Regions from separate parts of the Citricoccus sp. NPDC079358 genome, predicted to be linked through region 1. Evidence: riboswitches for the same ligand, from Rfam matches in the RefSeq annotation. Region 1 holds a riboswitch; the other holds the start of a gene.
The links. A riboswitch is a leader RNA that binds a small molecule or an ion and turns the genes downstream of it on or off. The one in region 1 is predicted to bind S-adenosylmethionine.
Positions count from the first base shown of each region.

Region 2: linked by a shared signal. The riboswitch ahead of AB0333_RS09240 (LLM class flavin-dependent oxidoreductase) and the one ahead of AB0333_RS13370 (PLP-dependent transferase) in region 1 are both predicted to bind S-adenosylmethionine.

Region 1 covers NZ_JBFBLI010000011.1:69,897-73,296, forward strand. The annotation lists gene AB0333_RS13360 (CPBP family intramembrane glutamic endopeptidase) at 1-296, shown strand, start outside; gene AB0333_RS13365 (VOC family protein) at 383-1,033, opposite strand; SAM riboswitch class IV at 1,241-1,355, shown strand; gene AB0333_RS13370 (PLP-dependent transferase) at 1,437-2,807, shown strand; gene AB0333_RS13375 (homoserine O-acetyltransferase) at 2,824-3,400, shown strand, end outside.
Region 2 covers NZ_JBFBLI010000006.1:64,546-67,945, forward strand. The annotation lists gene AB0333_RS09230 (aliphatic sulfonate ABC transporter substrate-binding protein) at 1-407, opposite strand, end outside; gene AB0333_RS09235 (ABC transporter ATP-binding protein) at 498-1,340, opposite strand; SAM riboswitch class I at 1,351-1,444, opposite strand; SAM riboswitch class I at 1,727-1,818, shown strand; gene AB0333_RS09240 (LLM class flavin-dependent oxidoreductase) at 1,832-3,292, shown strand; gene AB0333_RS09245 (ATP-binding cassette domain-containing protein) at 3,289-3,400, shown strand, end outside.

The DNA.
Region 1 (3,400 bases):
GGATGGTGGCGGGCCAGCCCGGCAGTCACAGTGGGCTACGCGCCTGGGCGAGCGGCGCCGTCGTGCCCCTGAATCCCGTGGCCGTGGTGGTGGGCTGCGCGGTCCTGCGGGGTGCCTACCACCTCTACCAGGGGGTGGGCCCGGGGATCGGCAACCTGCTGATGGGGCTGGTGTTCGGCGCGGTCTACCTGAGATACCGGCGGGTGATGCCGCTGGTGATCGCGCACTTCCTGCTGAATGCCGCCGGCTTCGTGGCGTACCCGCTGCTGGTGGCGGCAGGCCTGTTCGGCACCTGAATCCGTGACGTGAGTCTGGAGGGATTCACGTATATCGGGGCTGAGAGGTGAATCCCTCCGGACTCAACGCAGGGTGGTGCGTGGGGTCAGAGCGTGACGGTGCCCTGGGGGGTCTCGAAGGTGACCTCCAGGATGCCGGGGGTGCCGGAGGGCGATTCGAAGACCACGTTGATGTCCCCGACCGTCTCCTCCGGGTCGTCCAGGCCCAACCAGCCGCGCACGCGGTCGCGGGAGCCGGCGATCGTGATGGAGGACAACTCGGCCTGAGGCGTGTGGGCCTGTGAGGGGTGCAGGTCCTCGGTGCCCTCATCCCAGCGCAAGAGGTACGGGACCTGGGGATCGGCGATGAGGCCCTTGATGCCGATCTGGCGCCAGGTGAGTTCGCGGCCGTCCGGGAACTTGCGGTTGCCGGGCACGGACTGGCGTTCCAGGCGCTCCTCGAACGGGGCGAGGTCGTCCACGGAGACACACCAGCCCATCCAGCCGCCGCCCATCTCGGAGCGGGCGCGCACGGCCTGGCCGAACGGGGCCTTCTCCGAGGAGGGGTGGTCCAAGACCTCCACGACCTCGAGGTACTGGCGGTTGCGCAGCGGGAAGATCGCATTGCGCGTGCCGAAGCGGGGGTGGACACCGCCCTTGACGCGCTCGATGCCGAGCGTTTCGGCGAGACGGGCCACCGTGGCGGCAAGTCCTTCTTCGGGTCCAACGGCGTACGAGACGTGATCCAGGCGCATCATGCTCTTATCGTTGCACTTTCTTCCGGCCCGGACTGGTTAGGTTAACCTCACTTGAAATGTGGTCGACGTCACAGGTCTGACCGGCAGCCGGTGCCGGTTATTCGGCGTCCCTGATGACGAGGGCCGCGGGAGCACCGTGCGGCGCAATGCTACGCCCCAGGGCGGCCGGGGATGAATCCCCGGAGCCGATCTGGCAGACTTGACGAAGGTCATGAGTGCCAGCATCAAGCCCCGGCTTGCTGGCCGGCAACCCTCCAGCTCGCGGTGGGGTGCCCCGGGTGAGGACCAGGCAGGTGCCGACCGGCACCGGCAAGCGCGGGCCACCACGCCGCGTCGGGTTGCTGGACGATGTCCCTGCCCGCCGGCACCACACCGGTGGCCCTGGACTGACAGGAGCCGTCACGTGACTGACAACCCCACCAACACCCCCAGCACCCCGAACACCGAGGCCGCCGATCCAGCCCAGTGGGGCTTCGAGACCCGCCAGGTCCATGCCGGGATCCCGGAGGAGAACCCCTACGGCGCCACGGTGCTGCCGATCATCCAGTCGAACTCCTTCGATTTCCCGTCCGCCGAGGTCGCCGCCGACCGCTTCGCCCTGAAGGATCTCGGCCCGATCTACTCGCGCATCGGCAACCCCACCCAGGAAGCCGTTGAAGGCAAGATCGCCGCCCTGGAGGGCGGGGTCGGGGCACTACTGCTGGCCTCGGGCCAGGCGGCCACCACCTTCTCCATCCTCAACCTCGCCGGGGCGGGGGACCATGTGGTCGTGTCCGCCTCGCTGTACGGCGGCACGCAGAACCTGTTCAAGCACACCCTGGCCAAGATCGGCATCACCACCACCTTCGTGCAGGACCCGGACAGCCCGGAGGCGTGGCAGAACGCCATCCAGGACAACACCAAGGCCCTGTTCGGTGAGACCCTCGGCAACCCCCGCGGGGACGTGCTGGACATCCGCGCCGTCGCCGACGTCGCCCACGGCGCCGGGCTGCCGCTGATCGTGGACAACACCCTGGCCACCCCGTACCTGCTGCGCCCGATCGAGCACGGTGCGGACATCGTGGTCCACTCGGCCACCAAGTACCTCGGCGGCCACGCCGCGGCGATGGCCGGCGTGATCGTGGACGGCGGCACCTTCGACTTCGCCGCCCAGCCCGAGCGCTTCCCGGGCTTCAACACCCCGGACGAGAGCTACAACGGGATCGTCTTCGCCCGGGACCTGGGCGTGGACGGCATCCTCGGGGCCAACCTGGCCTTCGTACTCAAGGCGCGGGTCCAGTTGCTGCGCGACTACGGCAGCGCGATCAGCCCTTTCAACGCCTTCCTGCTCAACCTGGGCCTCGAGACCCTGTCCCTGCGCATGGAGCGCCACGTGGCGAACGCCCGCCAGGTGGCCGAGTATTTGGACGGCCACGCCCTGGCCGAGGCCGTGATCTACCCCGGGCTGGCCTCCAGTCCCTGGCACGAGCGCGCGAAGCAGTACCTGCCGAAGGGCCCGGCCGGCTTCGTCTCCTTCGAGATCGCCGGCGGCCGCGAGGCCGGGGCCCGCTTCGTGGACGCCCTGCGCCTGCACCACCACGTGGCCAACATCGGTGATGTCCGCTCGCTCGTCATCCACCCGGCATCCACCACGCATTCCCAGCTCACCGAGGAGGAGCAGCGTGCCACCGGTGTCACCCCCGGCTTGGTCCGCTTGTCCGTGGGTGTGGAGAGCATCGAAGACATCCTGGCCGATCTGGACAACGGCTTCGCCGCGGCCGACGTGAGCGCCTAGGGCCGGAGGTATTCGCATGACCACGACCACCCCCCAGCCGACCGCCACGGGCCTACCCGACGGCGGCCTGCACACTCGGCGCATCGGCGCCTTGGACTTCGAGACCGGTGGCCACCTGCCGGAGGTGGAGATCGCCTACGAGACCTGGGGCACGCTCAACGCCGAGAAGTCGAACGCCGTGCTGGTGCTGCATGCCCTGACCGGGTCCACGCACGTGGCGGCCTCCTCCGGTGATCCGGAGGAGGGCTGGTGGGAGGGTGTCGTCGGCCCCGGCTGCCCCATCGACACCAATACCTGGTTCGTGATCGCCCCGAACATCCTCGGCGGTTGTTACGGAAGTACCGGACCGTCCTCGCTGGACCCGGAGGGCACCCCTTGGGGATCCCGCTTCCCGTTCACCACCATCCGCGACTCCGTCCATGCCGAGGCGCGGTTGGCCGACGCCCTGGGCATCGAGCGTTTCCAGGCGGTGATCGGCGGCTCCATGGGAGGTGCCCGCGCCCTGGAGTGGGCCACCGCCTACCCGGACCGTGTGGCCGGCATGGCCGTCATCGCCTGCGGGGCGCACTCGACCGCCGAGCAGATCGCCTTCG
Region 2 (3,400 bases), on a different contig from region 1:
TCCGCGGTGGTGACCAGGGCGGACCACTCCGGCTGGGAGTAGAGGCTGATGGTCTTGATCGGGGTGCCGTTGGCGCGGCTGAGCAGGGCGGCAGAACCGGCGGTGGAGCCCACGTCGATGGCCTCGGCACGCAGGGCCTCATTGGCCTTGTTGGACCCGGCGGACTGGACCCAGTTCACGGTGACGCCCTCCTCCGAGAGCTCCTCCTCGAGCCAGCCCTTCTCCTTGATGACCAGGGAGAGCGGGTTGTAGGTGGCGAAGTCGATGTTCAGCTCGCCGCCGGAGCCGTTGCCACCGGCGCCGGCCTCGGCGGCCTGACCACCGGATCCCTCGCCGGCCACACAACCGGTGAGCGCGAGGGCCGCGAGGGCGAGGGTGGCGGCGGAGAAGGTGAGGCGTGAGCGCATAGTGGTGCCTTTCGAGGGGGTGCGGTGTGTCCGGGGCCCGGAGGGGTGGGGCGCCGGACGATCTGTCGGGTACGGAGGAGGAGGGGCCGGTTAGCGGCGGTGGGCGTCCACACCGAGACCGCCGAGCAGCTCGGTTCGGAGGCGGGCCAGTTCGGCCGAACCGCGGTCCCGGGGCCGTTCCCCGGGGACGGTGACCACGGTGCGGGTGGTCGCGCCAGGGGCGGAACCCGGAGCGGGGTCCTGGCCGAGCAGTAGGATCCGGTCGGCCAGCTGGAGGGCCTCGTCCACGTCATGGGTGACGAGCAGGACGGTGGTGGCGGTCTTGGCATGGACGTCCAGCAACAGATCCTGCATTCGTAGCCGCGTCAGGGCGTCGAGTGCGCCGAACGGCTCGTCCAGCAGGAGAACACCGGGCCGCCGGGCCAGGGCGCGGGCCAGCGACGTCCGCTGGGCCATGCCGCCGGAGACCTCCCGGGGCCGGAGGCCGGCGTGCTCGGCCAGGCCCACCAGGTCCAGCAAACGGTCGACGCTCTCGCGGCCCTCGGCCCGTCCCATGCCGGGCGGCAGCCCCAAGGACACGTTCTGGTGGAGGGTGCGCCAGGGCATGAGGCGGGGTTCCTGGAAACCGACGGCGGTGCGGGAGTCATAGGGACGGACGGCGGACCCGCCGACCAGGATCTGCCCGGTGCTGCCGCTGTCCAGGCCGCCCACGGCGCGCAGCAGCGTCGACTTGCCGCAGCCGGAGGCCCCGAGGATGGCCAGGACCTCGCCCGGGCGCACGGTGAGGTTGATGTCCCGCAACACGGTGCGTGCGCCGTCGATGGCGGGGAAGGACCGGCCGACGTCGCGGAACTCCACCGCGAGGCTGGTGGTCGGGGCCGGCGGCGCCGTGAGGACGCTGGAACCGGTCAGGGACTCGGCAAGGGCAGTCACGGTGAATCACGCTCCATCGGTTCTGGCATGAGCACCTTCCCGGGTCATACGGGAGGTTGCTGCGGCGTCATCGAGCCAGATCTCTCGGCCGCTCTGGATGGTTGATTCATCCAGTGAAGCAGAGCACAGGGTATCCGTGTCAACCGCTGAAGAGCCGGTAACCACAGCTCCACAGGGGGCAATGCACCGGTCAACGGCATGTTTTACTCAACGGCATGTTTTACGGTCCGCTCCTCCACCGTCACTTATCTTGACGCCGCGTCATGTCACGTCATATTCGGAGTCTCTTGCGGTCAAATCCGGACCCGCGGCCATCCAGCGGCACGAAGGGTCGATATATGACTCCGGATTAGTTTGTGTCCTGCGCCATCTGGTCACCTGTGAGGGACCCATCCAGAGCGGCCGAGAGATCTGGCTTGATGACGCCGCAGCAACCACCGGGGATCCGGACAGGTGCTACCGCCAGGACCGATGGAAGGACGTGCATCCCCGTGCCCGAAACCCTGCCCGTGACCGTGCCGCGGAACGAGCCTGAGCTCTCCCCGCGCCGGATCCGTTTCAACGCCTTCGACATGAACTGCGTGGGCCACCAGTCCCCGGGGCTGTGGCGCCACCCGGAGGACCGCTCCAGTGACTACAACACGATCGGCTACTGGACGCATCTGGCCCAGGTCGCCGAACGCGGCCGCTTCGACGGCCTGTTCATCGCCGACGTGCTTGGCACCTATGACGTGTATGGAGGCTCCAACGAGGCCACTCTCACCGCCGGCACCCAGGTGCCTGTCAACGACCCCATGCTGCTCGTCAGCGCCATGGCCGCGGTGACCGAACACCTCGGTTTCGGCATCACCGCAGGAACCGCCTACGAGCATCCCTATCCCTTCGCCCGCCGCCTGGCCACTCTGGACCATCTCACGGGCGGGCGGGTCGGTTGGAACGTGGTCACCGGCTACCTGCCCTCGGCTGCCCGCAACATGGGCCGCCAGGACCAGCTGGCCCATGACGAGCGCTACGACCACGCAGACGAATACCTCGAGGTCGTCTACAAGCTGCTGGAGGGCTCCTGGGACGAGGACGCCGTGGTCCGGGACCGGGACGGTTGCGTCTACACGGACCCGGCCAGGGTGCACGAGATCGGCCATCAGGGGACCTACTTCTCGGTGCCGGGCATCGCCCTGACGGAGCCGAGCCCCCAGCGCACCCCCGTGGTCTACCAAGCCGGCACCTCCCCGCGCGGCCTAGCCTTCGCCGGGCAGAACGCCGAATGCGCCTTCGTCTCCGCCCCCAGCCGGGACAAGCTGGCCCAGGCCGTGACCAGGATCCGTGCTGCCGCCGTGGAGGCCGGCCGTGACGCGAAGGACATCAGGATCTTCAACCTTGCCACCGTCATCACCGGTCCGGACGAGGGGGCGGCCCGCGCCAAACACGCCGACTACGTCCGTTACGTGGACCACCGTGGTGCCCTCGCACTGTTGTCCGGGTGGATGGGCATCGACTTCTCGCAGTACGGCCTGGACGATGTGATCGGTCAGGACGTGCAGACCAACGCGGTGCAGTCCGCCGTGGAGACCTTCCGCTCGGGCGGTGCCGACGCCTCCGCGGACGGAGAGCCCTGGAGCATCCGCCGACTTGCCGAATGGGTCGGCATCGGGGGCTTCGGGCCGGTGTTCGTCGGCTCCGGTGCGCAGGTCGCCGACCAGCTGCAGGACTGGGCCGAGGAGACGGACGTGGACGGCTTCAATCTCGCCTACGCGGTCTCCCCGGGAAGCTTCGAGGACGTCGTGGAGCACGTGGTCCCCGAGCTCCAGGCCCGCGGTGCCTATCCCGCCGAGTACGAGTCCGGCACCCTGCGACACAAGCTGTTCGGCCGCGGGGACCGGCTGGCGGAGAACCACCGGGGCGCCAGCTTCCGGCTGGCAGCGGCCGGCACCCGGGACGGGGGCGCGCTGTGATCGAGATCCGCGACCTGCACCAGGCCTACACCGGGCGTGGGGGGACCGTCGAGGTGCTCAAGGGCATCGATCTGACCGTGCCGGAAGGCTCCATCACCGCCGTGGTCG